One region of the Desulfofarcimen acetoxidans DSM 771 genome, then DNA from elsewhere that is predicted to be linked to it. Evidence: riboswitches for the same ligand, from Rfam matches in the RefSeq annotation. Region 1 holds a riboswitch; each other region holds the start of a gene.

The links. Region 1 has a riboswitch for cyclic di-GMP ahead of DTOX_RS18430 (hypothetical protein). Riboswitches for the same ligand answer to the same signal wherever they lie in the genome.
Region 2: another riboswitch for cyclic di-GMP. It lies ahead of DTOX_RS19335 (hypothetical protein); the one in region 1 lies ahead of DTOX_RS18430 (hypothetical protein).
Region 3: another riboswitch for cyclic di-GMP. It lies ahead of DTOX_RS24945 (methyl-accepting chemotaxis protein); the one in region 1 lies ahead of DTOX_RS18430 (hypothetical protein).
Region 4: another riboswitch for cyclic di-GMP. It lies ahead of DTOX_RS16320 (methyl-accepting chemotaxis protein); the one in region 1 lies ahead of DTOX_RS18430 (hypothetical protein).

What each region holds. Positions count from the first base shown of each region.
Region 1 covers NC_013216.1:3,971,467-3,979,722, forward strand. The annotation lists gene DTOX_RS18420 (ABC transporter permease) at 1-286, opposite strand, end outside; gene DTOX_RS18425 (ABC transporter ATP-binding protein) at 395-1,366, opposite strand; cyclic di-GMP riboswitch class II at 1,884-1,968, shown strand; gene DTOX_RS18430 (hypothetical protein) at 2,151-2,375, shown strand; gene DTOX_RS18435 (methyl-accepting chemotaxis protein) at 2,738-3,931, opposite strand; gene lepB (signal peptidase I) at 4,627-4,887, opposite strand; gene DTOX_RS18440 (RtcB family protein) at 4,884-6,086, opposite strand; gene DTOX_RS18445 (transglutaminase-like domain-containing protein) at 6,504-7,136, opposite strand; gene DTOX_RS18450 (RNA-guided endonuclease InsQ/TnpB family protein) at 7,365-8,256, opposite strand, start outside.
Region 2 covers NC_013216.1:4,171,159-4,179,414, forward strand. The annotation lists gene DTOX_RS21750 (S-layer homology domain-containing protein) at 1-527, shown strand, start outside; gene DTOX_RS21755 (S-layer homology domain-containing protein) at 611-3,373, opposite strand; gene DTOX_RS19335 (hypothetical protein) at 3,752-4,009, opposite strand; cyclic di-GMP riboswitch class I at 4,084-4,171, opposite strand; gene DTOX_RS19340 (VanZ family protein) at 4,265-4,753, opposite strand; gene DTOX_RS19345 (SDR family NAD(P)-dependent oxidoreductase) at 4,757-5,794, opposite strand; gene DTOX_RS19350 (hypothetical protein) at 6,380-6,799, shown strand; gene DTOX_RS19355 (hypothetical protein) at 6,827-7,063, shown strand; gene DTOX_RS19360 (Fic family protein) at 7,262-8,256, opposite strand, start outside.
Region 3 covers NC_013216.1:3,607,268-3,615,523, reverse strand. The annotation lists gene DTOX_RS16520 (IS1634 family transposase) at 1-593, opposite strand, end outside; gene DTOX_RS16510 (hypothetical protein) at 1,018-1,569, shown strand; gene DTOX_RS16505 (IS4 family transposase) at 1,779-2,705, shown strand; gene DTOX_RS16500 (hypothetical protein) at 3,052-3,702, opposite strand; gene DTOX_RS16495 (hypothetical protein) at 3,762-4,544, shown strand; partial or broken gene DTOX_RS23195 (transposase) at 4,714-4,854, opposite strand; gene DTOX_RS24945 (methyl-accepting chemotaxis protein) at 5,404-6,231, opposite strand; cyclic di-GMP riboswitch class II at 6,282-6,366, opposite strand; gene DTOX_RS16485 (DUF3786 domain-containing protein) at 6,919-7,719, opposite strand; gene DTOX_RS16480 (MarR family winged helix-turn-helix transcriptional regulator) at 7,748-8,110, opposite strand.
Region 4 covers NC_013216.1:3,571,172-3,579,427, forward strand. The annotation lists gene DTOX_RS21670 (methylated-DNA--[protein]-cysteine S-methyltransferase) at 1-308, opposite strand, end outside; gene cysK (cysteine synthase A) at 324-1,238, opposite strand; gene DTOX_RS16315 (GerAB/ArcD/ProY family transporter) at 1,327-2,409, opposite strand; gene DTOX_RS16320 (methyl-accepting chemotaxis protein) at 2,661-4,220, opposite strand; cyclic di-GMP riboswitch class I at 4,400-4,490, opposite strand; gene DTOX_RS16325 (DUF1540 domain-containing protein) at 4,735-5,004, shown strand; gene DTOX_RS16330 (hypothetical protein) at 5,096-5,347, shown strand; gene DTOX_RS23160 (hypothetical protein) at 5,731-5,904, opposite strand; gene DTOX_RS16340 (O-antigen ligase family protein) at 6,262-7,503, shown strand; gene groL (chaperonin GroEL) at 7,909-8,256, opposite strand, start outside.

The DNA of each region.
Region 1 (8,256 bases):
TGCCATAGGTCATTTCATAAGATGTAGCAAACATAGCCGAAGAGGCAATGAGCGCAGGGGCCAGATACTGAATGTAAGAGAGCCCGTTAATCTGGCTTACATAAGTACCCAGACCAAAGCCCATAGCCCATAGGTAAAGCATTGGCTCAACAAAATTAAACATGATATTGGCCTGCCAGGTCTTTTTAAAAACCAGCATATTGCGGTAGAAAACCTTCATAACCAACGGCCAGGATAAATCCGGAACAGTAGTTACACCGGACAACAAACGTTTTATTTTTTTCATAAGCATCCACCTCCCGCAAAATAACACCAAAACACCCATCATTCAATATTATTCTCTAACTCAGGCTGACTTCATCTACAATCACGCGTATAACAAACACATTGACAGTCACTGAAGATTACCGGAGGATTCTTCATCCAAACTCTCACCCGTCAGCTTCAAAAATACATCCTCTAAATTACTGGCTCTGAGTCTTCGGTAATTAATGGTCAATCCGAGTTCAGCAGCTTTTTGAGAAACCAACCGGGATAATTCCCGACCGTGATTAGTAAAGAGAAGCACATCGTCACCCAATGTCTGACTGCCTTTAACCATTTCTTCGCAGCCATTTAAAAGAGAATCATAATGCTCTGAAGCAATTCCTAACTCTAAAACCTCTTGACCAACATGCCGGTCTACCAGTTCCTGCGGCGTACCTTGCTCCAAGACTTTACCCCTATAAATTACTACAAGCATGTCACAAAGCTGCTCAGCCTCTTCTAAATAGTGTGTCGTCAAAAGTATGGTTGTACCGGCTTCCTTTAGTTTTCTTAAGCGCTGCCAAACCAGGTGACGGGCATAAGGATCTAATCCAGTAGTTGGTTCATCCAGAATTAATAGCTCCGGATTGTTGATCAGCGCCCTCCCTATAGTCAAACGCCGCTTTAAACCTCCGGAAAGGTTATCTACGACCTCACGGGATTTTTCAGTTAAATCCATAAACTCCAGTATCTCGTCTGAGCGCTTGAGTGCCAGTGCCTTTTTCATCCTAAAATAACTGGCATAAACAATCAGATTTTGGCGCACAGTCAGCTCCTGATCCAGGTTATCTTCCTGCGGCACCACACCGATTCTCCCCTTAATGCTCCTGCCTCTTGACATAATATTTTCCCCAAATACTTCGAGTTTGCCTGAAGTAACCGGGGAAAAACCGCAAATCATTTTTACTATAGATGTTTTCCCTGCACCGTTAGGACCCAGCAGACCCAAGCAATTGCCTCGGTATACTTCCATATTGACACCCTTCACTGCTTCAAAACCATCATAAGACTTTACCAAATACCTGGCATAAACTACTTTTTCTCTGACTTTATCACTCATCTGCATCACCCTGTAATAAGAATCCCGTATTGCCAATGCAAACGGTATTGGTGTTTTGCTCAAAACTCGATATGATAGTTAATATTGTAAACGCAATGGTTTGTTTTTCTTTCCACGATCCAATTATACAGTAGAGGAAGTGTTTGTGTATATACTTGTCGCCCTACCGGGCGAACGCTCCTGGGTTATTCGGACACTCCAAATCTTGATGAGTTCCGTACAGCCCGCAGATTTCCGGCCACACCTTGAATTTATATTTTTTTCGCAGTATTTCATCACCTAAAATCCCCAAATTACAGTTTTACACTAGTTCTATAAAACGCTGTTTAATTGCCCACTTATATTCTACTTTTGCAGGAATACGCCGTTTTATAGAGAATATTTAACACATGGAATGTAGTACCTAAAAATGAAGTGCTGCAATTAACCATCCCGGATTACCAAACTATAATGCTTCTATACAGTAAATTAACATGAAAGTATTATAATCCCTTGCGATTATAAATATAAAATTAATGAGTTTCTTGGGAACTATGACATCAACTCTTTATCTGGGCATCTTAGAGTTGATTGAGTTAGTGATGCAACCGACCTTGAAGAAAAAAGGTCGGTTTTTATTTTTTAAAGTACTGTTTTTAAAAAAACATAATAAAATTTGAACAATTATCAAATTATTGATTAAAAACTCATCTTCGTGGATTATAAAGTTAAAAATGTAGTAATTACTTAGTAAAGCACAGTTAGTTATTTTAGGGTTATTTTAAAATAAGGACATCAAAGGAGGATGGTTAAAAAAATGTCTGAATGTCCACGCTTAAAAACATGTCCATTTTTTAATGATAAAATGGCAAGTATGCCCTCAACAGCAGAATTGTACAAGAAGAAATATTGCATGACAGATTGTAGTAAGTGTGCCAGATACATGGTCCTTAAGGAAAAAGGTATGGATATGGTTCCTGCGGATTTATTTCCAAATCAATATGATAGGGCTAAAAAATTACTTAGCTAACAATAGTTTATATATAATTCCAAGTTAAAGTGCTTATTCTTAAACGCTTCGTCTTTGGCTGCTTAACTAACTGTGCATTTGCTAAGTCAAGCATATCGCATGTGTCGAGAGTCCAGGAGGGGTAGAATAATCTATCCCTCTTTTTTGTACTTATTATCACTATAAATATCATATGGATGGTAGTTTCACTTGGCCCGGTATCAAAATCAAGAGCGACATTATGCCTGTTAGCTAGGGAAACAAAAAAAGGTTACACAATAAATGTAACCCAATAATATTTATTTTTATTAGAAATATATTACCTCTATTTATGAATAATGATATTAACCATCCTAATCTGATAGTTAGTCCTTTTTAAGGTTTTAATTCTTTGTTTTAAGATTATCTTGAAGATTAATAAAAGCTTTTAACATATCTGAAGAGGCAAGCATCAATTTTTCAATATTTTTTGAATTACAATCCATTGATAAATTTTCAGCTGCCTCGTGTACTCTTCTATGGGGCAAATCCACTTCTACATAAGCCTTTATAGAACTGTATTTGTCCCTGTTTTCCTCATACCATTTGCCAAAGGCACATTCCTTGTAACCAGTAACTTTCACTTTTTTACCTGCATCTGCTATAGTCTTCTTAAGGAAATTGGCATGATCTATTAGTCTGGCAGCCAGGATACTTATAACCGATTTACTACCGGATAATACTAGACTCGGATTTATTATTTCGCACAGGTTATCTGCTTCATTTCTCAAAAGATTGCCGATATACTCACTTGTTTCTGCAAGAGCTTCGGATAAATCTGATAAATTTGTAGCAATGGCATTTTGTTCCTCTGTAGCACCTGATATATTGGCAATCATACTGGCACATTCTTCAATTTGGATTGTACCCTCCTGAAATATACCACCAACGTTGTTTGACTCATCCAGATACTGTTCAAAAGTGTTCTTCACATTTAATATGTTGTCATTTGTTATAGACGATTTTAAATTCATTTGTTCGGATATTTTTTTTACATTACCGACGGCATCCTTGGTTTGTGCAGCCAGTTTTCGTACTTCTTCTGCCACAACATTAAAACCCCTGCCTGCCTCGCCTGCTCTAGCCGCTTCAATAGCGGCATTTAGAGCCAGTAAATTAGTTTGATCCGCTATATAAGCTACATTCTGACTTATATGGTCTATTTGTTTTACCTGTTTTCCTAGTTCCTCCACATTGCTAACCATTTCTAATATGACATCTCCTGTTTTATCGCCAAATTGAGACAAAATATTAATCTTACTGACACCTTCTTCTGACCCAGCTTTTACCTGCTCCATAGTAGCATTAATATGCTGAACGGAGGAAGAAACCTCTTCAGTCATACCAGTCATTTGCTGACTGGTAGCAGACAATTCCGATGCTTTTATTGTTATCTCCTGTATCTTTAGCATAGCTTGAAAAGATATTAATTCAGTATGAGCTAAGGAAAAAGCAGCTAATGCGGTAATAAAATCAGAATTATCTCTCTTAGTTAGGCTATCTGTAGTAGACTTAGGTTTTGAGAAATTTAAAAACATAATGCTATATCCTCTCTTATTATGTTTACTTAATTTAATTAACTTTTATTAAATATTTCATCAACAATAGTGAAAATCTTCTTACAATAATTAATAGATATTTTACAATTACTTTGACATATCTACAAGATAAAAATATTAAAATCCGGTATAATTGTAGAATACCGACATTTATTTTGCGTTATATTACATAATAATATATTTCTTAATTATTAACTTCAAAAAATAACAAATTTATATCGCTGCTGTTTTCTTATTGCCGACTTAACTCATCTACAGCCCTCTGCAAATCATCCTCCCCAGGCTGTGTGTGAGTTAAAGCCTGCTGAATGTTCGGTGTGCCATTATTTTCAACATTCCCAGCCAGTCGTGCACCACGTCTAAGTTATAGTGGTACAGCTACCAGCGATCTTCAACGACAATAGCGGCCCCATCACACAAGTCTTGATGTTTACAGCGGCATAACGAAAGGATATAGATTTTAATCTATATCCTTTCGTAACAGACCGTCTGTAGTCATACAGGGATTTACAACGGCCAGTACCGCACTCAATAACATGAGGTGAATAGTATTCCTCACCTGCTGATTAAATGGGTCGCCTTCGACGATAAGTGGTCATACTGCGAATAGCTCGTGATGCCTCGCTTGCTCAGTCCCCGAGAAAAAGAAGGTAATAACTATATATCTTAAATATTTACTCTAATATTTTTATTTCATCAAATGAATAATATATAAACTCTGCTTTACCTATAATACTATTAATAGAGAGCGCTCCCCAATATCTACTATCATAACCATTATTTCCATTATCACCCATTAAAAAAATATTATTAGCCGGTATTTTATATGATTCAAATTTATTAATAGGTAATTCAGATATATAAGGTTCTTTTAACGGTTTGCCATTAATATAAACAATACTATTATTCAGATAATGCCTTCCGATTAATCCTATTCCCCCGCCTTAAAGTTATAAATCGGTTTAATAACTTTCACAATATCTGCCGTCGGCCCGATATTGTTTACGATGTCATCCATATTCTTATAGGCCATAGGACACTCATCCAAGGTTTCTTTATTGACAGATGTAGTATAGACATCCTTCATCTGTTTTTTAAATTCCGAAACAGTAAAACTTTGTTTTGCCTTGGTCCTGCTCATGAGCCTTCCTGCGCCATGGGGAGCAGAGCAGTTCCAGTCCTCATTGCCTTTGCCAATACAAATAAGACTGCCATCCCTCATATTGATCGGAATTAAAAGCCTCTCCCCTTTCTTTGCAGATACCGCTCCTTTCCGTAAGATCATCGTATCGGTATCAATGTAGTTATGAGTTGTAGTGAACTGCTCCACTACGTCCAATTTCATGCCTTTTACGATCTCTGTAATCATCGCTTTGCGGTTCAGTTCTGCAAACTGCTGGGCGATATTCATATCATGTATATAGTCCTCGAATAGACTGCCGGTTACATAAGCAAGAGGAAACGGAATATCTGTCAATACTTGATTCTTGAATTCCTTTAAAGCGTTCTGGATTTCTTTATCACGTCCTTCCGATTTATAGCGGGCAATAAGTGCCTCAATGTCGGATTTGTCATTACGGTTTAACTGCTTATAACCAGCTTCTTGATAATATTTTGCCACTTCAAGGCCTAAGTGACGGCTGCCCGAATGAACCACAACATACAGGTTGCCCTCCTCATCCTTGTTTACTTCAATAAAATGATTGCCGCCACCCAATGTTCCAATACTCTTTTCTGCTCTATCCAATTTTACTTCCTTGTGACAACGGAGCTGTGTTAAATCAATTTGCTCGTTATAGCGATGCGGTGTCTTCCTAACCTCAAATCCTGACGGTATTTTTTCATAAATCAACTTATTTAACTTTTGCAGTTCCAGTCGCTTATTAGTTATCGAAATTGTCTCCATGCCGCAACCGATATCCACCCCAACTAAATTAGGTACCACTTTATCCGCAATGGTCATGGTAGTCCCAATAGTACAACCGGCTCCGGCATGTACATCCGGCATAATCCGGATTTTGCTTTCTTTTACAAACTCCTGATTGCAAAGAGTTTCAATCTGAGAAGCAGCACCTTCTTCTAGAACATCGGTATACACCTTCGCCATATTACATTTTCCTTTAATTTCCAACATAGTTTTTCACCGTTCCATTCTGATATTTCACGTTTTTAACTTAAATTCCTCACCCTCATAACTTTTTCTTTATTTCATACGATGACAGACATTCCTTACTATCAATGTTCATTCGAGAGTAACATGTTCTCCTTTACAACGGTATCAGCTTTTATTGCCTGTTGGAACATGTCAAAATACCACACAGGCCGCGTAAACACTAGGCTTTTAGTTTTCTATCCTTATTACCGTTTCCACATGTGTCGATAGTGAAAAGGGGATATACTCTATCAATCACCTTAAATACTTTTCTTAATAATATCTATTTCGTTATATTGTCCCTTAAGATAAAAATAAATGATTTCGGGTGGTTAAGAATTTCTTTCATACAAATTAATGTTAAAGAAGTGTCATTAACTGGATTATGATGTAACACGATTACTCGGCAATATCCGGCATTTCATTGACATAGTCAGGAATGTTATCAATAACATCTTGTAAGCAAATAGCATTATCCAGCATTTCCATTGTATCCTTGTGAGGGCTTGCATATATCCCAGGCCAAAAAAATTCATCATAATTTTGCCGATTGGTAAATGCAAGTAATGGTTTATTAAAAGAAAACTGTGCGTTTTTCCCATTTGTATTTCCTCTGGCATCAACTTTTATCCAATAACTATTCACATATATTGCATTATAACAATGAACACAATATCCGAGCGAATCATCTTCTGCAAGCGTTATATGCTGAAAACACATTCCTGTTGGTATACCCTGTGTTCTTAACAAAGCTGCAAGTAAGTTAGCCTTGGCATGGCAAATTCCTGTTTTATACTTGAGAACATCCGATGCTTTTGATGTAATAATTTTTGCTTTTATATCAAATGAGTGCGGAATTTCATCCCTTACATACTCAAATGCAATTTTTGCTTTTTCAGCATCCGTATTTATATGCTTAAAAAGCTGTTTTGCCTTTCCTGTTATTAATGGTGATGAAAAATCTATATACTTATTTTCCTGTAAGAATACTGCAAAATCCATATTAAGTTTCATTCCTTTCGCTGTGCTCAAGGCAAAAATCCTTTTACATAATCTAGCTTCTCACTGGTAAAATTATTTTTATGGTAACATAGTGAACTACCCCCGCTTACGTTCCACTAAGAAGCGGGGGCTTCCAAAGGAACATCAACGAGCGTTTCCTGATTCATCAGCCACGGCCTACCGTTACAAAGAGCAATAGGTCTTACACGGCCTCCAGCAGGCATGACTTCGGGCGGTCCCCGCCCTACAACTATATATCTAAGCCGCTAGCATTTCTAAGCCACGACGTTCTATCAATATGGCTGACACCAAATCCCTGGGCATAACCATTCCACAAGCAGGACACCGGTGCACTCTGACACTCAAATCCTTTGGCACATTGGCACCACAAAGACATGTCTGGGAAGTGCCATGAGGAGGGACAGGAAGAAATATTTTACCATATCTGTGACATTTATACTCAACAAAGTTTCTGAATGTACCCCATGAAGCATCATGTATGCTTTTAGCTAGGTAGTGGTTTTTGACCATGTTCTCGATCTTTAGATCTTCCATGAAGACAATATCATGGCTCTGAACCACGTTTAGACTGGCCTTGTGTAGAAAGTCTTTTCGTTGATTAGTTATCTTAGCATGAAGTTTAGCCACTTTAGTTTTGGCTTTCCCTCGGTTGTTAGAACCTTTCTTTTTGCGAGAAAGTCTTCGCTGTTGTTTGGCTAACTTCCTTTCTGATTTACGATAGTATTTTGGGGTTCCTATTTCTGTACTATCAGACAATACAGCAAAATGTTCAAGGCCCACGTCTATTCCAATGGATTTGGTACTGTCGATAAGATTTTCGAGTACTTCCACTTCGGCAGTCAAATTAGCGTACCACTTACCACCGTGATACTTTATGTTAACCCTGGATATTTGACTGGCATCAAATTCCCGGTGAGTTGTCATTTTTACGAAACCTATTTTAGAAAGATAGATTTTACCCGGCTTAGAGAAAGTTTTCTTTACAGCATCCACCTGGGGATAGGTAAATGATGTGTAATGGTCACGGTTTTTGAACCGGGGGTATCCGGCTTCTTTGGCAAAAAACCGCTGATAGGCAAAGTCTACCCGGCGCAAAGTATCCTGCATTACCTGACTGTGAACTTGCTTG
Region 2 (8,256 bases), 200 kb from region 1:
AAGTAATCAGAGAAAATGTAGATATTGGCAGTTCCGCTCAGAAACAAACAATGAGCTCATTGTCGGTTTCCTTTGCAACAGCCTCTTCAGGTGGCGGGGGCGGAGGAGGAGGCGGCGGAAGCACCGGCAGCGATGACTACCCCAGTATTTCCAGCGCGTCTATCACAATAAAAGATGCCGATCAAACTAAAACTTTTACAGTCGGCAGCATAACTGACGGAAAAGGCACAATCGTTTTGACAGGCAGTGAAAATGCATTGATTACCGGTGGAAGCATCACTGTTTCTGAAGCTTCTAAGCTTACAGTAACCTCACCGGCTTTTCTGGCATCACTCCAGGGACCGCAGCAATTAACAGCAGGTACAAACAATTTAGATACAATTGATTTGTTAACCAATGCCTCTGCCACCCTTGGTCTTTTGCATGATGCAGTAAGTGACGGGGATGTCACTCTGGCGGGTAAATTAACGGATAATGACGGCAATACGTCAAACGTTCAATTAAAAATCGTTATTAATTTAAATTAAAATCTCAATTCAAAAAAGCCAATCACTTAAAGTGATTGGCTTTTTTGTCAGTACCGCGTAGTTTTCTTGATTCTACCATGGATTTAATTTAGATTAAATTCGTAATCGTATACAGTGCCACTGGCTCCCTTGAATTCGAGGGTAACAACTGAGCCGCTTAAACTGCCCAGTGTTATTGAGCTATTTATACCTAATGCAGTCTTAAATTGATTAATGCTTATTGTATCTCCCGGCAATACATCAATTGTGCCATGGTTATTGGCAAATGTTACTTTATTTAAGGTCAGTCCTTTGATTTCCATAGCCGGGATATTAACCTCCGTGGAAAATGAGATTACTTCTCGCACAGTAGCCGAAAGCTCGTTATACGACGCGGCATCATTTTTCAGTGCCGTTTTCAAGGCATTAAAAGATGCTTCATCCAGTTTCGTAAAGTATTCTATGGCAGCTGCACTATGTGGTTTTCCGGCTAACTTATCAGCTATATATTCGTTTAAAGGTTTTCCTGAAACATTGATTTCCGTAATCTTGCCTTGTAATGTTATAACTACATTATCATAATTTCTGGACACCATTTTGTCTATTACAGACATCAGTAAATCACTTAATGATTTAGTTTTCAATGAATCGTTGGTAATAGTAACAGTTGTCGGCTCAGTTGCACTACCCAAATCAATTGTCAAATTGCCTGACGCCGCGCCTAAAAGAAGAATTTGCGACTTAATAGTGTTTAGCCAGCTGTCAAAAGCGGCGTTTTCCCCCTGATCGGCTAAAGTAGTGGCTGTCACAGTGTCCGCTTTAGGTGATTGACACTTCTGAGCGTTATATACCACAATAGTATAAGCATAGGTCTTACCCGGGGTTAATCCTGTATCATTATAACCACGAGCAGTTCCGTCAAGCATTGCCGCATTTATTTTTGCACCATCTCTATAAAGATCAAAGCCTTTCGGATTGACTACTGTAGTTGTCCAGGACATCTCAACACTGTTCTGAGTTACACTTTCAATTTTGAGCACCGGCTTTTTAACTCTATTTGATATCATAACAGGAGATAAATTAGTGGCAAAGCTTATTTTTCCACCTGATATCGTGGATTCTCTGTAGTCCCACACCTCACCGTTCCAGTGAAAAGCACCTGGATCAGTCAATCCGGCAGGTACAGGCAAGGTAAGAATTACCTCTTTGTCACCTAAACCGCTAATTACAATATCCAGCGCCAAGGAATCGGCAGGAATCAAACCGGGATCAATAGTCACAGGATTAATTGCTACAGTAGGTGACACCAAGGTAGGCAAATCTATAACTAACGGTATTGACTGCCCTCCAACAGAAGCGGTCAAAGTAACTTCAGCCGGATGATTGCCCATGTTTATGGGAACCGGTGTACTTCCAACAGGTTCAGTTATATTAATCCCCACAACCTTAATTATAAAACCCGTGTCAGTACCTTTATAGTACAGTTTGTAATCAGTATCTAATGTCCTTTCAGCCAGAGTTAAGACAACAACTTGCTTAGCGTCATTTTTAAATACCGCGGACACAACATTTAAACTCGGACTAAAAGTAAAATCAGAAGCTTGTACACCGCTTAGCGCCTGGTTGAAGGAAACCTCTACGGTCGTTTTATTGATATCATTTACGGTAGTTAATACGGCTTGTGAAGAACCGCCGCCACCCCCGCCGCCGCCTCCACCCGAGGAGGTCGTTGCAAAGGAAGCTCTCATTGTACTCATGGTTTGCGTCTGACCCGCGCTGCCCACAGTCACATTATCATCAATGACTTCTACTTCACCGTTACTCGGATTCATGGCTCTAACGGCATATTGGCGATCAGGCAATACAACCAGCTTATATTGGCCGCTTGAATTTGTAGTTGCAACAAAGGTTGGATTAGTTGTAAACATTATTTCCACATTTGCCGCAGCATTATTGTTTTTATTATTTAGTCTACCGGTTATTATAGCTCCGTCTTCTAAAGTAAGATCCTGAGCGGTAATTTTATCAGCAGCAGCTGAAACATCACTGGCATAGCCCACAGTTTTGTCTGTAGTAGCCGTCAAATCGTAAACACCGGGATCCACCTCAAGTTTATACAAACCTTTTGCGTCAGTTGTGGTTTGCTTTATTACCTGAAAACCGTCTTTATCAAATAATTTAACTGCCGCATCTTTTACGGCACTGCCCTTATAGGTTACTTTTCCTTCTATCCCGGATTTCTCAACTGTCGTCGAACCCTTAGCTATGGCTGCATTCAAGCAAACTATAGCTTCCGCCCTGGTTATAGCTTTAAAGGGTTGAACAGTTTTATCAGGGTAACCGTTAATAATGCCGTTTTTAACCGCCGCATTCAGTCCGGCCTGCGACCAGGACGGTATGCTGCTTCTGTCAGCGAACTTGTCCAACTCTGTTAAATCACCGGCTGTATCAAGTTTCAGCAGCCTGGTTACTATCACGGCAACTTCCTGGCGGCTGATATTCCGGTCAGGTCTAAAAGTATTGTCTTCATAGCCGGAGATATAACCGGCAACTCTGGCCGCCTCTACATCCTTACTGAACCAATCGCCTGTCTTTACATCCGTAAAACTGTTGGTTTCATTTGAATTTTGAATTTTAAAAGACCTATTCACGAGTGCGACAAATTCGGCTCTGGACATTTCTTTATCCGGTTTAAACGTTCCGTCCGGATATCCGAATACCAGACCCTGATTTAACCAGCTGTTAATTTGATTATTAGCCCAGTGCCCGCTAATATCAGATAACTCGCCGGCCATCACGGAGCCTGCAACTCCAAGCAACAAGCATACAGCAAGCGCAATAATAAAAACTCTCTTACTTGATTGCAAATACAATACCTCCCTTTTTGTTTAATAAGCAACAACCGCTTTGGGGCTGCGCATAACTAAAAATAAAACCCGGCACCCTTTACTTCTTATAGTTAACAGTAGGATGATAAAGACCTATTCATTGGTTTATAAGATGACGTGTTACGGTCAAGCTCAGTTCGTCCAAATGCATCCCCCCAAAAAATTTTATCAGGCTCATAAAAACTTATGTTTTAATCCCTGAGATGGAATAATATTTCTACATTAACACCACAAATTCCTCTATTTTTAAGGCTATTTCTGTAATTTACATTAATTATACAAGCTAATAATACATATTACGAAAAGGCCAACCATACTTTCGATGATTGGCCTATTTCGATTAACTAATTAATTTCACTAATCTCTGGCAAGCTCCAGGCATTTACAAGAAAAGCGCAATTGTTCTTTTAAAAGATCTTCAATTGTTTTAATGCTTTTTGAATCGAGATCAATAAGAGCACAACCATTACTGTTTATCATAATCATGTAATCAACTTCACTGGGATTAAAGCCAACCTTAGTTAATTGTTCTTTTAAACTTAAAATATTGCTAATATCATTATTTGCGGCAGTACTTTTTCTTATAAACCTGGACAGAACAAAACTAAAGGCCAAAATAAAAAACCTCCTTAATGAGATGAAATAATAACAAAAGGCCTTAAGGAGATCTTACCATTTATGGTATAGTCTTTTGCAACCAGGCTATCTTATCGCTTAATGCAACTTAGACCCTTGGCTTTGCGTCTCTGGCTTTCGCCAGATTTGCCCTCTAAGGCTATTTTTACTATTTTAACTTAAATTCATCAAGAAGTAAACACATCTGTCTAAATATAGAGAGATATTAGGATAACTTGACGGATACACACAAAATTATGACCATTTATTAAATGCCGCAACAAAAAAGTACAAGCCAAGGCCCAATATCGTACCCAAACAATCCTTCAGCCAATCCTGAAATTCAGCTCCCCTGCCGGAAACAAATATTTGATGAAACTCATCCGTACAAGCGTAGCATGCACAAATTAAAAAGGCAGTCAAATATGCAGCGCGGCTTTTGAAACCGCTTTTGCGCAGCGCACTGAGCGCAAGAATACTCAATACCCCAAATACGCCTCCATGAGCATAGTCACGGGTTAAATTATTTACTTTATTTAATTTATAAGCTTTTGCATCTCGTCCCTCAACCTTATCGACACCTTCAATAACAGTTTTTGCCACCTTTTTACTGAGCGAATTGGATACCGGTGCCGGCTGCGAGGATAAATAAAATATGAAGGACATCCATGCCAATACCAATAACCAGGATAAAAACAGAGACTTTCCAATCTTTACATCTAATATTTTACAGGTCATTGCCATAACCTACTTCATCTTATAATACTCAACATACCAATCAGCAAATCTTTGCAACCCCTCTTCTATCGAAGTCTCAGGTTTAAATCCCACGGCTTCCTGCAGCAAACCGGTATCCGCATATGTTGCCGGTACGTCACCGGGCTTAATAGGCTCATATATTTTATTAAATACTATCTCTCTCCCGGCAGACTTGCTCAAGCACTTCTCCAGCGTTTCGATAAATACCATCAGCTTTTCAGGACTGTTGTTTCCAATATTAAAGACTTTATGCGGGACAGTCTTATCAGGGGCTTTACATAGAAGCCGCTCAATGCCCTCTACGATATCATCAATGTAAGTAAAATCCCGGTAAAGATCATTTTCAAAATCGCCATTGTTGAATATTCTGATAGGCTCTCCCGCAAAGTACCTCTGCGTGAAACCGAAATATGCCATATCGGGGCGGCCCATCGGACCGTAAACTGTGAAAAACCTCAGTCCTGTTGACGGTATTTTATACAGGTGACTGTAAGTATGAGCCATCAATTCGTTTGATTTTTTCGTGGCTGCATAGAGTGATACCGGGTGATCTACGAAATCCGATTCTTCAAACGGTACTTTTTTGTTAGATCCATATACAGAACTTGATGATGCATAAACCAGGTGATCAACCGGGCTATATCTGCAGGCTTCAAGAATGTTAAAAAAACCTATGATATTGCTCTGGATATATGCGTCAGGATTCTCCAGGGAATACCGCACTCCGGCTTGAGCTGCCAGGTTTACCACAATATTAGGCCTATACTCCTGAAAGGTCCCGGTTATTACATCCTTATCTGAAATGTCACCCTCAACAAAGGTAAACTGCTCAAAGAGTTTAAGCTGTTCCAAACGGGCGTACTTAAGCTTAACATCATAGTAATCATTTATATTGTCAATACCAATTACCCGGCAGCCTTGCTCCAGCAGTCTCTTGGACAAGAAGAATCCGATAAAACCTGCCGCTCCGGTAATAAGGTATATTTTACCGGTATCCGGTGATTTATGACCCACGTGCATAACCATTAATTCCAACCTCCACAGATTTATAATATTAACATCCACCAATATAGTTATAATATTGCATTTTTTTATGCTTTCGCTCAATTGCACATCAATATTTACATCTGAACTTAATGATTAAAGTTAAGTCGAGTCCAAGGTTTATCATCTATGTTTTAGTTGTTCTTGCTATTGTATAATACTGCCGGTACAATAGCCGACAGCCTAAAGTCTTTACTCTCCCCTTGTAATTATTATACCATAGACTGCCAGTAAATGGTCATAGAATTATGAAATCCTTTTGTTGCACAAGTGGATAATTGCCTACGCAGCTCCATCCTATTATATTATTGGGTCTGATTTATTTAGAAAAATAGCTGTTAATCTTTTACGGAGATCTATAACAGCCCTGCATGTTCAGGAAATCCGGTATCTGTTTGCAGCTATGGAATTGAGCAGACAAGTAATATATCAATGAATAGACACAATAGCGAATATTGTCGAAAAATTTTATAATCATACAGAAGGATATATATTCAATATGTACAATTATATAACTATGAAAACTATGAATGCCAAAGATAAATTTGAGAGAGGAGGTGATTGAAAATGCCTCTTATAGAATTATCCTTACTATACAAGGGTTTAGTTGTAATGGGCAAATTTCTTGTTGGACATGGTGCTATTGCCGGTAAGGCTTTTATTGCTCTAAAATCAGCAATTGCCGCTTATGGATTACCTTCGGTTATTAGTACTGTTGTTACTACAGGCATAGTAATTGGTGGTATTAAATGGACGGAAGAAAGAATTACTAATGTGCAAAAAATTGTTCGTGGTTTACAGGAAGAGGATTATCAAGCCGCAATAGAAAATTTTGTGCGTTTAAGTATTGCCACACATATACCTCAACACGTATTAATAGACAGAATAGGCGATTATTTATCAGCAGCAGGCAATGATTATGAAACTATTCAAAAAGTTAAGGGTGCATTATATGAAATTAAAAAACATATAGATGACGAGAATTAATAAGATTACTTGGGAGAATAACTTAAAATGAATTTTGTTAAATTTATCTCATTATTAAGAATAGCTTTAGAAATATTTATAGGAATCATAATCATAACAACTTATTTAAATAAATTATCCTTATGGTTGCAAATATTATTATCGATTTTAATTTCTGTTATTTTTGAACTAATAATTAAAAAAATAAAGCTTTATTACCTATTAAGAAAAACAAGAGATCAACAATTAATCGAAAATATCAAAAAAATCACTAAGAACAAATAAAATTAAGGCAGGTGCTCCTCATAAAGCCTGCCTTTTGCTAAACAGCATACCAAAACGAATCACTTGCTCCCAAATAAAGTCAGAGTATTTAAATCATGTATTTAATGCGGTTCAATTACCGAGCCATATATGAGATTAATGAAAATGGTTATCTGGTAATAGTTCTTGTTATTGGTCACAGAGGTGATAATAGGCTGTTTACTCTCGTGATTCATGATTGCGAATATAGGCTGTGCTGCGGCCAGCGCCGATTTTTATGATGTATTCTTCTTTTAACAAATCTGAAAGCGCCTTCTCAATTGTTGTAATACTTACATCCGGGCATAAGGTGGCGATTTCTGCCTTTGTGATTTTTCCTACTTTATTTGAAAAAATATGGCGAATACGCTCAGACTTCGTAAGCCCTTTATTACGAATTGTTTCTACCCTGCTTGCGAATTCTTTATACGCACTTAGAATAACACCTAGATAATATTTGACAAAGGGAGCATAGTTACTTTTCCCGTCATGCCATCCTTTGGAACTTAGCTCAAGCGCTTCATAATAACTTTCCTTAGTATTTTCAATAATCATTTCAATACTGATATACTTCCCAACAATATAGCCTTGCTGGTAAAGCAATAAAAGCGTCAACAATCTGCTCATGCGTCCATTACCATCATTAAAAGGGTGAATGCAGAGAAAATCCAGTATGAATTTTGCAATAAGTATTAGTGGGTCTATATCACTACGGTCAATGGCTTTTAAAAATTCCTTACTAAGCGCTTCCATGGCATCAACTGTAGCGTAGGCAGGTAAAGGCTGAAAGCGTGTCCTGCGGTTTCCTTCGTTATCTACTTCCTCAATAACGTTATCAGTATTTTTGTAGCGCCCACCTACAGATGCTGGACTATAAGTATATAAGTCTCGATGTAATTGTAAAATAATATTGGGGGTTGGAGGAATATACTCATAGTTTTCGTGTATAGTATTTAATACTTCACGATATCCGGCTATTTCCTGTTCATCTCGATTCCTCGGTACCGCTTCCTCAATAACTAACTCATGTAACCGGGCTTCAGAAGTATAAATTCCTTCAATTCGGTTTGAGGCACCGGTACTTTGAATCTTGGCAACCTTAAGCATCGCTTCTAAAATATCAGGTTGCACCTCTATAAAGAGTTCTTGTTTGCCTTTATACTCGTGGATAGCAG
Region 3 (8,256 bases), 360 kb from region 1:
TGTTTTAAACCCGGTAGACCACCATACCCGTATTGAACTTTATCGTTATCCTCCATAACACCAGAGACTGGAATGGAGGATGTGTCATTGTAAAAAGTGTTAAGTGGAACTCCAAATTTCTTGGATGCTGATAAAACAATATCCTGCAATACATTAGCCATATATTTTGCATTTGAGTTTATAGCGTCAAGGGCTCTACCCATTTTGTCATCATTAAATTTTTCGGACGGTATATCGAGTATTGTTTCGACTTGCCAGTTTTCACAAGCTTCTTCAAATTTATATAAATGGGTGAGATCTTTATTTCTGCCCAGCATGTCGCCAACCATTATTTCACATGCCAAACCAGTACTTACCCGACATTTAGAATCGTTGGCTCTGTCTTCACGTAGATGTTCATAAGTAACATATTCTTCGCCTATAAAGTTGTCAATTATTTTACCAATGCCCAGGCTTCTTGCTAAAAAGACACCGATAAGTACTGCACCTGAGGGATCTGCCTTCGGAACTTCTACTTTTAATTCGGGCATTATCTTCATCAATATTTCGGGGGGTAATTTAGCTAGTTGTTCTAAAATAGGTTGTAAGTCCATGACGATCCCTCACTAATATTTATTCTTATTAGTGAGGGATTGTCACAAAAAACAGAAATCCTTCCAGCTTATGGATCAGTTATTTTTATGGTTGTAATTAATATTACTTATGCTCCACTATTTTACAGGTCTAAATTTTTAACTTGCGGAAGGTGGGTCATTAAGAAAGGTTTGGAGAATGCAATACCCAAAGTCAAAGATAAAAATATCAAAAAAACTTTTAATTTAATTATATAACCAAAAAGAATACAGCATTAGCGAAATAGTAAAGAATAACCGGGATTAGCTAGGCAATATTATACCATCATGTTAAAAATAGTCTGTTAAATAATAGTATCACTATTGCCTTTTTTGTTCCATTGCTACACAAACCCCAACTCTGGTGGTTAATAAAAAACCATAAAATTAAAGTTGAGGAACCGAAATGAAAAAAAAACTATTTCTAATAGGCTTACTCTGTCTAGTTATAATTTACGTATGTTCGCAAAATGAGTCTAATGAAAAACGAATAAAAGAACAGATTTTCCTCGTAATGCAAGAGGAAAATCTAAAAGTTAATAAGATCTATCACCTTGAGTTGATAAAGAATGGTGTTCTGTTTTTTTATGAACAAGATGGGGGAGTAAACGCTGGTCTTGTTAAAGATGTCCGGGGGGGATGGAAATGTGTTATGGCTGGTGGAAGGGTTGACTTAAACACCGGTAATGATTTGCACTACTGTGCCTTACATTTTAGCGATGTATCATTATCCCTAATTTATGGGATAAATAAAGATCCAGAAATTGAACGAGTGGTAGTGGAAACAAGCGGTATAAAAGGTATAAAACAAGAAAAACAGGCTAAAATAATTCAAACGGAAGGTGGTTTGAGGATATGGTTTAACCTTTATAGCGGGCCGTTAAATTCGCAGATTAAAGTTATTGGTCATACTAAAAGTGGGAAGATATTTTTTTTAAGTAAACCCGAAAAGCTTTGAATTTCTCCCCATGGCTAAAGTCCTTATCTTTACCCATAAGTCCTTGAGTAAGATAGAATGAATCTGCTTATGCTATACGCAGAAAATGTGTGATAAATTACCCAAATCGGTTATGATGCTTAAATATGGTAATGGACGCATTGTCAAAAATTTTCTAAAATTGTCTCATGAATAATTTACCTGTATCTCTCAAACCAACAAATCAATCAATGCTTTGGGCAACTAAAGAGTGCGGTACGGCTAACTTTGGTGATACCCGTCTCACTCATCGACTGGTTTCACTGGCTGCAAGCCTTATTGAGCATCCAGAAAAATCTTTGCCTGAAGCACTTGGTCAGTGGAGCGATGTCAAGGCTGCCTATCGTTTCTTTGATAACGAGAAAGTAACTGTTGAAGCCATATATGATGCACACAGAAAGGCCACTATAGAAAAAATCAAGAATCAACCGGTGGTTTTGGCCATCCAAGATACCACCATTTTCAACTATACCTTACATCGAGAAACAAAAGGGTTGGGACCTATCGGTCAAGCGGGTCTTTCCGGCTTCTTTCTACATTCTTGTCTTGCTGCATCCGCTGAAGGAGTTCCATTAGGAATCTTGGCCCATCGCTTATGGGTACGTTCACTAGAACCCAAGGAGAAAACACATAAAAAGCGACCTATCGAAGACAAGGAAAGTGTTCGCTGGATTGATGTTACCCGGGAAGTAGCCGAAACGGTTTCTCCCTTTACCAAAGTAGTAATGGTGGGTGACAGAGAAAGTGATATTTTTGACCTCTTTCTCCTAGCCAGCGCTAATCAGTATGATATCTTGGTCCGTGCTGCTTGGAACCGCCGCATTGATCAGTCGCATGATTACCTATGGCCTGTTGTTGAAAGCGCCCCGGTATTGGGCCGTACGGTTATCAATATACCACGTGCCGATAAGCGCCCAGAACGAGAGGCTGTTGTTCTTACCTTACAGGCTGCCACTGTTACCTTAAAACCACCGAAACATCGGGGAAAAGAAAAATTAGCTGCACCTACTCTTAATGCCCTGCTTGTTCAGGAACAATCGCCACCCGAAGGAGAAAAGCCAATAGAGTGGATGCTGTTAACTACCCTGCCTGTTACTACCATGGTAAAATACTTATAAATTATAAAACATATTTATTTATTTTCAATAAAAAAACTATAAATCCTTTTATTTCAATAGAATAATATTCCGACAATAATAGACAAATTTTTCTTAGTTAACATAACGTACAAAACAGAAACCCGCCGTTTTCTCCCATGATGGGCGATTACGGCGGGTTTTGTGTTTTTCTGTGTTTACAGTTTTACTAGTTGCTTACATTAATCTTTTTTACAGAAATCCAATAATGATGCGGGTTTGAGCATTGTTGCGTTACTGCTGCACTGCTACATCCGCGAGCTGGAAATTTCCAGCTACAACAAACTCTAATTATCTTCGGTTTTCAGGGTTAGTTGTGGGTTGACATCTAACGTGGATATATACCGTATTTTGCTGTGATATAATCCCACGGTAGAAATCCTGCGTCAGCATCATCTGATGACATACAACTAGCGAAACGTGATACAGGTAGACCATCACTCACTCCACAAGATACACCATTCCAATAATCGTCTTTAACAATATTTTGATGGGTAACAAAGAGACCATATCCACCTTCTTGGGTAGGTGCAGGAAAACTGATTTTCCTAACCCATGCCGGATTTTCTTTTGTAAATACCATTTCTTCATCTACTACTAACTGTTTAGGTATTGGATCAGGTGGTAAATCACCTCCTAAAATTTGAACACCAGGTAAAACTTTTGTCGGGCCAAATTGATAAATTTTAATTCTAGCTCTTATGGGTTCTGTTATATTATAGGACTTATTATCAATTGTCCTTACTCCCATAACCCAAGTTGCGCTATACATATCCCCATCTGGTTGCGGATCATCTTTAAGTATACAACCAGAAATATAATAATCAGTATTGGTGGGTTGTTGAGGTGCTGGCTGTTCGGTAACGGTAACCTTTTTTTCCGGATCAAGCTCGAAAGTTTGATACCAGACAGTTTCATTTAAGTGCCATCCCTCTGCAGATCCAGGAGCATACCCGGAAGGAGCTGACTGTATTTTCAAATAATCCTTTAATTTTATACCAGACCAATCAGGCCAATTAAGAGTATCAAGCCATTGACATGACCCGGGGGAAACATAGAGAATCTGTTGAAAATCAATTATTTACATTACTAAAAAAAACACCGGTTTACTTCAACCGGGCAGCAGATTATAAGGAACTATCCAAAAAATATGATTATGTAGTGGTTGCAACCGGTAAAGATACTGCGGCAAAGGAAATGGGATTATGGATAGACTATGGGGTAGTACATCTTAGGGGAGGGCTGGTCTTTGGAACTTTTGAATCAACTTCATCGACAGTTTATTTTAATACCCGTTATGCAGGTCAAGGATATGCCAGGCTTGCGCCATGGAGTTCTACCCAGGCTATAATAGGTTTATGTAACATCGGTTGCAGTGAATATGAAATGGATAGGTTATATACTAATTTTTTAGAAGAAGAAAATTTGGCACATCTGGAGTTTTATTATAAGTTTTCATTACCAATATTCTCTACTGGTAGGGTAAGTAACTTTAAGTCAGGCAATGTTTTACTTGTGGGTCGTTCTGCTGGGTTAACAGAAAGATTACTTGGTACAGGTGCTGTTGAAGCTCTTATAAGTGGTATTTTGGCTGCAAGAGCAATGATCCATGATTTGGATTACGAATCTCTTGTTAAACCTTTACAAAAACACGTGGAAAACATTTCAGCAATTAGAGCCCCATATGAAAATCTCGATAACGAAGGCCTTGACAGGTTAGTAGCAATGATTAATACACCTGGTATTAAACAGGCTATTTATAATACAGGAATAAATTTTATCGATATGGCCGGAGGCATATTAAATAAAATTAAAAGTTAGACTTTAGTCTCAAAAAAAACTTTATATTTCGTAAAACAAGGAAATTTTACATCAAACTTTAAACAACAGGACTCGCTGGCTTTGGCTGTCGTTGCGGAATGGGGAGTAATTCTTGTGTCCATAATGATTCCATGAGAAAATTGAATGGCGAGCTTCTCTCGGTAGACTTACTTTGACAGCTTTGCCTGATCAAATCTCTTAATCTCAACGCTACTTTATCGCGTAATACCTTGTATCTATATTTTGTAACCCATACAATATGATATTTTATATCATATACCGAGTGACTACTTTTACTATATTCTGTCATAACATTCACCTCTATGTGAATGTTATCCTTTTCCTTCTCAAAATAATCACACTAAAGCTGTTCGCCTAAAGACGAAGGTTTTAGACCTAGCATTTTGAAAATAAACTGATGTATGGATTGTTGCCTCTGAATACGATCATTGTTGACAGCCTTCAATGTAACTTTGAATAATTTCTCATTAAGTTGCCACTTTTAAAGTGTCCTGTCGTAATCACTGAACAGTGCAAATGCAGTTACTCCCACAGATATCATCAATAGCTGCTCCAAGCTTGAATTTATCCGGCGATATGAATTAGAAGCTACCCCATATTCTAACCATATTGTTGGTGTAAGGAATCTTTAAAAAAATCAATATCACAAACAATAGTTTTCTTTGTGTTAAAGTCGTACATAATACTGCTGAAATAAAAAAGTATTTTTAAATGAAGTCCTGACCTAAAAGAAAGTATGGAAAAGGATGCTATTAATAACATTCTTATGAGCTGCAATTATGTAAATATTAGCTTTATTCAGAAAGTTTTCAGTTTAAATGGCTGGTCGTAAAGTTGCCTATTTTACTAACTCTGCAGCTATTTCTTTTAACTTATTTGAAATACCTTGACAACCTTCAATTGATATGGCAACCTCTTCCATTGAGGATGCCTGTTCTTCAGCTATAGTTGAAATTTGATTAATATGTTGATCTAGCTCTTGTATAGCACTCGTTATTTTAAGTAATATATCTGCCACTTCCTTAATAGAACCATTTGTGCGACTTGCCAATTTTCTTATTTCCCCTGCCACTACATTGAACCCCCTACCCAGGTCACCAGCCCTTGCTGCTTCAATGGCTGCGTTTAACCCAAGTAGGTGTGTTTGGGAGGATATTTCTTTAATTAAATTTAAAACCATATCTGTTTGTCGAATATTATTATTAATAGTGTCTACTTCGTTAGATAAGTCAACTGTTACTGATGCCAGTTCCTGAGAAGCAGAGGAGAGATTAGTTGTTGAATTATTTACAGTATCCAAGGATATCAATAATTTGTCAGCATGTTCTAAAAGTGCTTCATACGTAGTAATTGGCATAAAAATACCAATAGTACCGATCATTTTTCTATTATCTGTAAAAATTGGAGCAGCCTTACCCACATATGCAAAGCCATAAATATTTATATCTGTTATTTTATCTACTATACGGGATTGATTTTTAATTACCCTATCCGTTAATGATCCTGGCTTAATTAAGTCTCCTTTTTTTACATTATGATTAATTGCTATACCGGGCTCATAATATTTAAACTCTTTAAGATCAGTAATAGAAATAGCCACTTCAGCACCCCAGATTAATTTAAAACACTTGGAGGAATTAATTATATCACTCCATGATATGTCCATGATTTTAACCTCCCCAATTATATTTTTATGATATAAAATAGCCACTATTTTAAAATAGTGGCCGGTTGCATCACTTACTCAGTAAACCCCAGATGCCCAAATTATAGAGTTCACTTCATAGTATCCCGTATAAATATTATTGTTTAGATGGTGTATATATCAATTTTACTATTCTATAATTGTTTAAAAAACCCTTTATAAGCTAATGTTAATTTTTATTTACGTTAAGGCCGAATTTTTAAGATATTTTAATAGTTACTAAATAATTACCGGATAAAGCTGGTATAAATTTCCCCAAAAAAAGCATTAGTAAATAAAACCTAAAAATAAGGCTCACTGGCTTTGAGGGCTGTTGACAAATGACATAAGATCAATCTTTCACGAAAAAGGTGCCTGAAAACCCTTGATTTTCTTGGGTTCTCAACCCCCTTTTTTGTATAAAAGCATAGTTTGTCAACAGGCCCTTTGGCTGGCGAGCATAGTTGTTTAGTTTGGGTAGAAAGGCTTACTTTCGCGGTTACATCTTCTTGTTACACATTGTGATTATAATGTGCTATTTTTTTATTTTGAGGGGTTCATATATAAATAAAGTTTTTTAACGTTAAGATGTGGTCGGTAATCTTATATGGATATAAAAAGATCTTCCTTTCATAATTTAATCTCATATAAAAAATAATAATAAAATTCTTAACAGTGCCTGAGAGAGATTTTTTCTAACATCCTAACAAGCCCTGCGGTAATACCAAAGACTGATTGAATGTTGAGATTATCTTCTGCTGTGGAATCGAAAAATATATTGAGTTTGGATTCAAGTTCGTCTTCCGGCTTGCAATAACAAATGAGAATTGGGACTCTCGGTAGGGGGTGTAAAACTAGCGAAATATCAGAGGAATAATTTATCGTCGCTAGCTTTCCACCAAACAAATGTAAAATCATTTCAAAAAAATCAGTATGGGTATCTGCAATATGTTTCAGAGGTTTTTCACATATCGGCTCATAAAGCGGAATCCATGTCATCCCGTTTTTCAGTTCCCTAAAGGGAACCCATTCTCCGGTAACATTTTTTCCTGAACATGACAAAACATAGTCCAGTAATGGTAATGATAACCATGTAATTACGTGGCAATCAGATGTAATATTACCATTGGAATCAACAAAAAAGTCTTTTCCGAGACACTTGATTTTTAATTTCTCGCCAGAGAGCGATGCTCCCAGTCTTTTCGCTGATGAATAAAAATCTATGTTGGTAATTTCTCTTTTTAGTTGTCCCAGTATTTGCTGCTGCTGCTGTTCAATAGTCACCCGCTTATGTATTTTTATATCAAATCTTTCAGTTATATCATTTCCCAGGTGAGGGCAGTCGCCGAGACTTTTATGACCATTGATTACCGAAGTGGCAAAGGCCAGGCATGTCGGTACTTGGCATTGTCTGCAATTTGATTTTGGTAGTAACTTATAAATTTCCAGAGGATTATTTAGTTGAGACATAAATTATAACCTCTTTTCAAAAACAGCATTAAACTCGTTCTAATCCTTTTTTGATTTTTTCCAGCAGTGAAATCAATGCTTCCTTTTCGTGTCTGTCTAGAGTCAACATGACTTTATGCATGTAATCATTGTGTACGGGGAGAAAGGCGTGCATAAGTACAAAAGCCCTGTTAGTAAGGCAAACCCGGAACACTCTTTTATCGGCGGGGTCAGTATTTCGAAGCACCAGGTCTTCTTTTTCCAATCTCTCTATAAGCCCAGAGATTGTAGGTCTGGAGACCATTACTTTATTACCTAATTCTGACTGCGTTAATCCCCGGTCACCGGCCATATAAAGATGAATTAAAGCGTTGAATTTTGCCGAGGAAAGGCCGTAACGGGCAAAATGCATAGAAAAAACATCCTCTATAGCATCCCAGGTTGATTTTAATTCATATAACGTGCGTTTCGAAAGGCAGTAATCCTGTGCATCTCCGTTTTGCTTTATAGTTTAATCCCCCTCACCATATGTTAGTATGATAACATTAATGTTATCAT
Region 4 (8,256 bases), 400 kb from region 1:
CAGTCTATCTTAATATCCGGCTGAAACCGCTGCCCGGAAAAATAACCTGTCAGCCAGTTTTTTAACTGGAAAACACCGGTTAAGTCAGTCTGAACTGAGGCTAAGGCTTCAACCGGCATATTTTCGAAAAGAATCGCCGGCCTGGATAATTCCTCACCTTTCAAAAACTTTCTGACAGCCATTTTATTGGTTAAAAACTCATGGGACTCTGAAGGATTTTTTTCCGGCAGGGTGACTGCGGCCAATCCCTCTGCTGACCAGGCAGCACACACCCACCCCCAGGCTGTTTCCATTGACAGGTAAAACATTTAATCACCCCAATCCTAAAAAACACCGGCAGACAGGTACCGCTCCCCTCCGTCGGGCAGCAATACCACTACCAGTTTACCCTGATTAGTCGCTTTTTCAGCCAGTTTCAGGGCAGCGTGCACGGCGGCTCCGGAGGAAATACCGGCTAAAACGCCTAATTCCCCGGCTAACCTGCGAGTCATGTTAAAAGCAGCTTCATCTGTAACGGCAACTATTTCATCCAGAAGTTCTGTTTGCAAAACCTCCGGTATAAAACCTGCTCCTATACCCTGAATTTTATGTAAACCGGCTTTGCCACCGCTTAATACAGGAGAAGCGGCAGGCTCTACAGCCACTATCCTGACTTCCGGCTTATTTTTTTTCAAAGCCTGCGCCACTCCGGTAATTGTACCGCCCGTACCCACACAGGCCACAAAAATATCCACCTGACCGCCGGTTTGCTGCCAGATTTCTTCACCGGTAGCTAAATGAGCTGCCGGGTTAGCCGGGTTAGTAAACTGCATAGGCATAAATGAATCCGGAATTTGACCGGCCAGTTCCTCAGCTCTGGCAATAGCTCCTCTCATTCCGTCAGCGCCTGGCGTCAGCACTGTCTCCGCGCCATAAGCCTGCAGAAGCTTGCGCCTCTCTTCACTCATTGTATCAGGCATAGTTAAAATCAACCGCCAGCCACTGGCAGCGCAAATAAGAGCCAGAGCTATACCTGTATTGCCGCTGGTCGGTTCAATTATTACACTGTCTTTATTAAGCAAGCCTTGCTCCCGAGCGGCCCGGATCATGGAAGAGGCGGTGCGATCCTTAACACTGCCGCCGGGATTGAACATCTCCAATTTGCCTAATAATCGGGCGGGCAAATACTTTTCTAATTTATTTAAACTGAGTAAAGGTGTCTGCCCTACTAATGAGGTAATATCATCAACGATTTGCATAAGCCGCCTCCTTTTTGTCACAAATCTATCACTTCCCAATAATAATGTCAATGAGTTTACCCCGGCCACGAAAAGGAGATAAGATTTATCAATTGCGTGCTTTTGCTGCTGCCCAAAGAAGCAGGGGTATTCCGTACTCAAAAGGAATGGCGTAATAAGGCCAGATTTCAGAGGCAAAGCTTATTTCTTCCACATAATTGGAATAAACAAAAAATGAAAGTGCTATTATCAGTATTCCTATTGGTATCATGATACTTCTGTAGTTTTGAATGCCCAAGCAATTTGCCAATCCCCAGTTAAACGCATAATAACAAATAGCAAACTTAATAAACATAAAACAAAACCAGTTAATTGTAACTATAGGAGCAAAAATATTGCCCACCAAAGACATGAAAGTAGATCCAAGAACAGGAAATAAATAACGACCTGAGCTTTCGACGCCTAAAACAAAAATCGAACGCAAGACCCCTACTTCTAAAACAATGAAGGCAACTAATATGCCAAATACAGCATGCAATAATAAGTTTCGTGATTTATTTATATTTTGATGATTAAAAAATAAAAACGCAAAAATTATCATTTCTCCGAAAGGAAAAGATACAGGTTCTATTGCACCCCTAATTATAGGTATATATCCATTTTCATTAATAGGGGTAATGCGACTAAAGTCAGCATTTAACAAGGACAGGAAAGAGAGCACCAGAAAAAATATTAACAATATTGGCATAATAAGAACCGTTATTCTGGCCAGCACCTCAAATCCCCCTATTAAAGCACCGAAAGTTACAATAACAATGACTATGGCTATTAAAACCGGGGGCGTTCTGGGCAATAACAGTAACTGAACAAAGTCTTCCGCATCTCGAAGAACCAGGACAGAAAGGTGTAAAACAAACCAGAGCAATAGGCCATTAATTATTTTACCAAATGGGTAGCCTAAAATTTGAACGCTGTACTGGATGATAGATTGACCCGGAAACATTCTTTGTAATGATATTAATACGTTGACAATAATAATAGAAGGAAATACTGCTATTAACACAGACAGCCATGCATCCTGCTTGGCATCCGAAATCACAGCGGACGGTACAAGCATTATTGCTGTTCCGATAAGAAAGCCAATAATTAAAAATGTAAAAGCAATTTCAGAAATATGTTGTTTATTACTCATAATACTTCCTTAAACGGTATATTTATATAAGATTATTATTAGTACAATTATGTTTTTGTATGTGCCTTGCGCAATTTTAAGTTCCGCTATCAGCAGCAAAATATGAAAAACCTCTCCAAAGTCAAGCAAGAAAAAGATCTGTCAACGTAGACAGATCAAAAGAAAGATATCATGAATATAAGACGCCCCGGCAAGGCTGTTCTATCTTTACATACGTAATTTTATCGTTATTGCAGCCAACATGCCATATTTTATATTTTAAAATTAACAACTATCGAATTAAGATCACCGGCTAACTTGTCTAAATTTCCGGCGGCGTTAGAAACTTCCTCCATAGCAGCTGTTTGTTCCTCTGTTGTCCCGGCAACATTTTGTACACCTGCGGAAACCTGTTCAGTAGATGCCGCTATAGTTTGCACCTGTTCACTGAGTTCCTGAACTGCCTTTATTATTTCATTAAAACTCTGTCCCACTTCGTTTGCCACCTCATTACCCTGTTCAACTTTTTCATCCCCTAATTTTATGGCTTGCACAGCCTGAATAGAATACCCTTCAATTTCATTCATTAGCTGTACTATCTCTTTTGTGGATTGTGCTGATTGCTCAGCCAGTTTTCTTACCTCTTCGGCTACAACAGCAAAACCTCTTCCCGCATCACCTGCTCTTGCTGCTTCAATAGCAGCGTTCAATGCCAGTAAATTTGTTTGATCTGCAATATTAGTAATAACTTCAACAAATTGCCCTATTTTGCTTATTGCCGTATTTAAATCTTTAATTGAAGTGCCTACCTGCATAGTAGATGTAGATATTTCCTTCATTTGATTATTCACCATTTCAATGCCTTGATGTCCTCTATCTGCATATTGTGAAGCTATACCGGCCCGATGAGAAACATCCTGCGCATTTTGTGACATGTTGTCTACCGTGCCGGCAATTTCACTCATTGTAGCGGCTGTTTCTGATGACCCTGCAGAGGTTTGCTGAGCTTGAGCAACCATCTGTGCAACCGACTCATTTATCTGTTTGGAGGAATTTATCAACTTTTGAATTATATCTTGAATGCTCTTCTGCATTTTAGTTAGCGAAACTGCCAGTTGACCCAATTCATCAGTCGATTTAATCTCAATTGCTTCTCTAAAATCTCCCCCGGCATATTTAGAGGAAATATCACTGATTTTCTTGAGAGCTATTGTAATTGGCCTGGTAATATAAAAAGCAAGTGTTAATCCTAATATTACTCCAAAGACAAGTATTACTAATGAAAAGGTTCTCGTTTTTATTGCTCTGTTTTGTACATTATCTCCTTCTTGTTGAATCTTTTGTTTTTGTATAACTATAAAATTATTTATCTCATTAATAGCTCTTTCATTAGCCGGAGCGGTAATGCCAGTCATGTATGAGGCAGCAGCTTTTTGTCCCTGTTCTTTATACATTGAAATTATTGCCATAGGATATTGTTCAAAATCATTTATAGCACTCTTAACTTGAGCAAAAAGCTGTTTATTTTCATCACTTGCAAGATTCTTTTCAATGTAAGCGGTTTCCTCATCTGATTCTTTTTTTGCCCGGGAATACTCATCTATAAATTTTTCGTTGCCGGTTGCTAAATAACCGCGAATACCCGCTGCTTGACGGGCAAAATTTAATGCCAGCTGGTATGAAGTATTTGTCATCGGAATTCTATGCTGAGATAAAGCTTCAGATTGGTCAACCAACTGTCCCAACTGATAGTAAGTGATACCTACCATGATTGTCATCAGTACCAATAAAGATGTAAAGCCTACCCAAATTTTAGTTGAAATTTTTTTCATTTTAATCCACCCCTAATTTTTTAAGCAAATTATGCAAAAATAACCCTGCTTAGTTTTAAGAACTGATATGCTCCAACTAACTCAGAATAACTTTCCAACCCCCTTTTGTTATTATTTATACTAACCGATAAATCAAAATAAAAAAGGAGGGCTGCTTTCCCCTCCTAAAGAATTTAGGTATTTGCAGCCTGGCAATCATAGCCATATTTTATGACCTTAGATCCAAGGTTTTGCGTCACCATCTTTCGTATGGTTTTGCCCATTAGTTATTTTTTATTTTTTAGACATTATAGCACAAAATCCTTGTTTTACACATAAATATATATTTTTCAAAGATAAATCACTAAAGCGTTGGCCTTCCATCAACCTAGAAAATTAAACTAATCATGGTTAATTGCTTCCGATTTTGCCAATAAATCCCTCACAATCAATATGTGTTAAACGTATATCTACTGAATTCAGAGAGATACTAAGCAAGGAAAATATCAATATAACTCACGAAAGGAATGATAAAATGAATCAGAATATTCGTTGTACTGTAGCTGACTGTCACTATTGGGCCTCAGGAAATATGTGTGCAGCCAACCAAATTCTTGTCACCACTGATAACGTTGCAGCTGTCGCACCTCCTCAAATTGACGCTAATATGGCCCATGCTATTGCACCTACAGCAGCAGGATTATCAATGGCTACAGCTTGCAAAACGTATGTGCAAAGAGGTTCCAATCAAGCCCTTGCAAACAATGTTGTGGGTATATCAAATTCAGGATTTAGGTTTATATAAACAATCAGTCTTGTCTGTTTTAAAAGGCGAGAGCTCACAGCTCACGCCTTTCTTATAATCTGATTACTAAAAATATATAACAGGTGATGAAATGGAAAAAGCAATGTTGTTTGTCCGTGAACAAAGCAAATTGAGATCAAACGGAGAGAATCCAAGTTTTATCTATGAAGGTTCAGTTGGAACCGATTTAAGAATCAATTTTAAGCATATTAGAAAAATAGAAATTGAGCAAATCGCTAAGCTGATCGGAGCGGAAGTGGTTTACCTGAAAGCATCCCAAAATGATGAGGAAAATAAGGATTCAGCCTCATCCTGGTACTATAAACTCTTTTGGAATATTTAATAAGCTATCCCTAAAATTATTGCAAACATTATTGTATATTACTAAAGAATTAATTAATAATATTATGGTGAACTTCGGGCCGTAGAGAATTGAGGGGGAAGACGAACAAAAGCGGAGGCAGGATGGGCTTGCGGTTTTATAGTCATATCGTGACCAAGCAAGTAAAAAGAGACCTCTCAAAAATTCAACGAACTAATGAAAGGCCTCGTTTTGTTATATATGAAGAAGCAAGCATCATTATTAAGTGTTGGCTTTTTTTCAGAGCTTTGTTCTAAGCAATAAGTTTTTCTGAGGCTGATTCAAAAACATACTCAAAATTTGAAACTACATCATTGATAAGGTATTGATTCTGGAAACAAGTTACCGGCTTAGGGGGAATGCATTTATCCGGTGGGCATCCACAGGCTAAAATCAGACAACAAATTAGCAGCAGAATAAACACCAGAGTCAAAATTAAAATAATCTTTTGTAGTCTTTCTTTCTTTCTTTTCTTTTCTTTCCTTCTTTTCTTTTTCTCTTTCCTCTCTTTTTCTTTCCTTTCTTCTTCGTGGTGGCACATAATATCCCTCCTTATCCTATAATTTAAAAAACCAGACCTGCTTCCTACTCAAAACACATCCATAAAAACTTTATATGGTATATTATGGATAATTTATAATATGAACTCGATAATTAATTGGTTACATAATTGTAATAATACTTTCTACACTATTAATATGGATATCGGATTAATAGCTATAGATATGAATTTTTGCTATTGGTTGTTATTTTTTGATGTTTTATTGTTTAGGCTAACAATTTAGGCTGGTCCGGCATAGAATAATCCAATGCCAAATGTTTTGACAACAGGCAGTTCTCAAAACCAGCCGATCTGGCAGCACAATCTCAACTTGTAAAATAAGGAGATTCTGATAATGGAGCTGTTAAAAACTCGGCGGGAAATGAGTTTCCTTATACTTTGGTTCACGGCAGCTATCTATCCCCTGGTAGTCATCCCTTACAAGCTTTGTTCCTCTTTTCCTTCAATTAACCAGTATTTTCTGGACTGCTTTTACGCACCCAGGTATATTATGCTGGCTGTTTTAGGTATCATGTCTTTAGTTATTCTAAGCAATGACCGGATACAGTTAAAACACCCTGCTTTTATTCCTCTGGGTTTATTTATATTCTTTGGCTTGCTTTCTACCCTTTTCGCCCCTGAACCCGTCACTGCCTGGATCGGCAATCCTTACCGCTACACTGGTTATACCACTTACCTGTTTTGTTTGCTGCTGTTTATTCTTGCTTATCGCAGCAATCATGCTGAACAAATATTAAAATATGCTGTTTGTACCGCAGTACTGGTATCATTTATTGCACTGCTGCAGTATTTAGGCTATAACCCGGTGCCTCATGAGCCCTACCGGGAAGGTATTCGCAGTTACAGTACTCTGGGAAATCCCGATTTTCTAGGCAGTTACCAGGTTTTTATCCTGCCGGCAGCTATGTTTTTCTACCTGAGAAAAAAAAAGCTGCGCTGGTTGATTTCCAGCGCCCTTATATACCTCGGCCTTATAGTATGTCAGACCAGGAGTTCATGGATAGCATTTTTTACTACATTTACATTTATCCTCCTTTACGCTTTGCCCCTTCCCAAGATAAGGAAACCAGCGGCCCTTTTATTGATAACATTTTTTGTTATTTTCTGCTTGTGTTCATTGAGCAAGGGGGGTGTCGTGTTTCTTAACAGGGCCGGCAGTATTGCCGGAGAGGCGTCAGCCGCACTGCGTTTTGAGGAAAATGCCGGCAATGGCAGGGTTATGATATGGAAAGAAACGCTGAAGTTATTGCCCGCTCATTGGGCTTTTGGTCTTGGACCGGATCACTTGGGCTATGCCGGGTTGAAAACTAAGCACCAGCATCCCATTGACAAAGCGCACAACATATTTTTGGAAATAGCTATTACAATGGGGGTTTTTGCTCTTCTTTTCTACCTGGCATTTTTGTCTTTCTTCTTATCTTTATATAGAACTAAATATGGGTTAATGTATTTGGCTATGATACTGGCTTATATTATCCAGGGATTGTTTAGTATAGAGGTAGTTTTGATTATGCCTTTGTTTTGGATTGTGCTGGGATTCTCACTCAGGTATACGGCGGGGGAGAAAGAGGGATGATGTTTTGTTACTCTATAAATAGTAAATATCAGTATATACATCGCCTCTTGTTGTATAACAACTTGGGGCTTTACTTTTGGTCAGATAAGGACAAGTAATTCATTGACAATAAGCTTTGTTAGTGTTAATATGGTCAAGTCACTGCTCGGAAGGAGGTGAAAGTATTGACTAAAGAATTGATAAATGAGATCCTGGAGAGCGTTGGGCTGGAGAGAATTGAGGAGGAAGACAAATAAAAGCGGAGGCGGGATGGGCCTTCGGTTTTATAGTTATATTATACCAAGCCGGTAAAAAAGAAACCTCTCAAAAGTTCAATGAACTAATGAAAGGCCTCTAATCTAACGTTACCTTTTGGGCAACATGGATATTATAAAGTCTTAATTCTACAGGGCTTCAAGGCACTTATTACATCATGCCGCCCATGCCACCCATACCGCCCATGCCGCCCATGCCGGCCATAGCATCCTTACCCTCTTCAGGTTTCTCAGCTATCAGGGTTTCAGTGGTCAGAATCATAGCAGCAATGCTGGCAGCGTTCTGCAGGGCAGAGCGGGTAACTTTAGCCGGGTCCACAATACCGGCATCGATCATATTGACATATTCACCTGTCAAGGCGTTGAAACCTACACCGTTTTCGGAAACCTTAACTTTTTCCACCACAACTGAGCCTTCAAGACCTGCATTGTTGGCAATCTGGCGCAAGGGATCTTCCAGAGCGCGGCGAACAATATCAATACCGGATTTCTCGTCTAA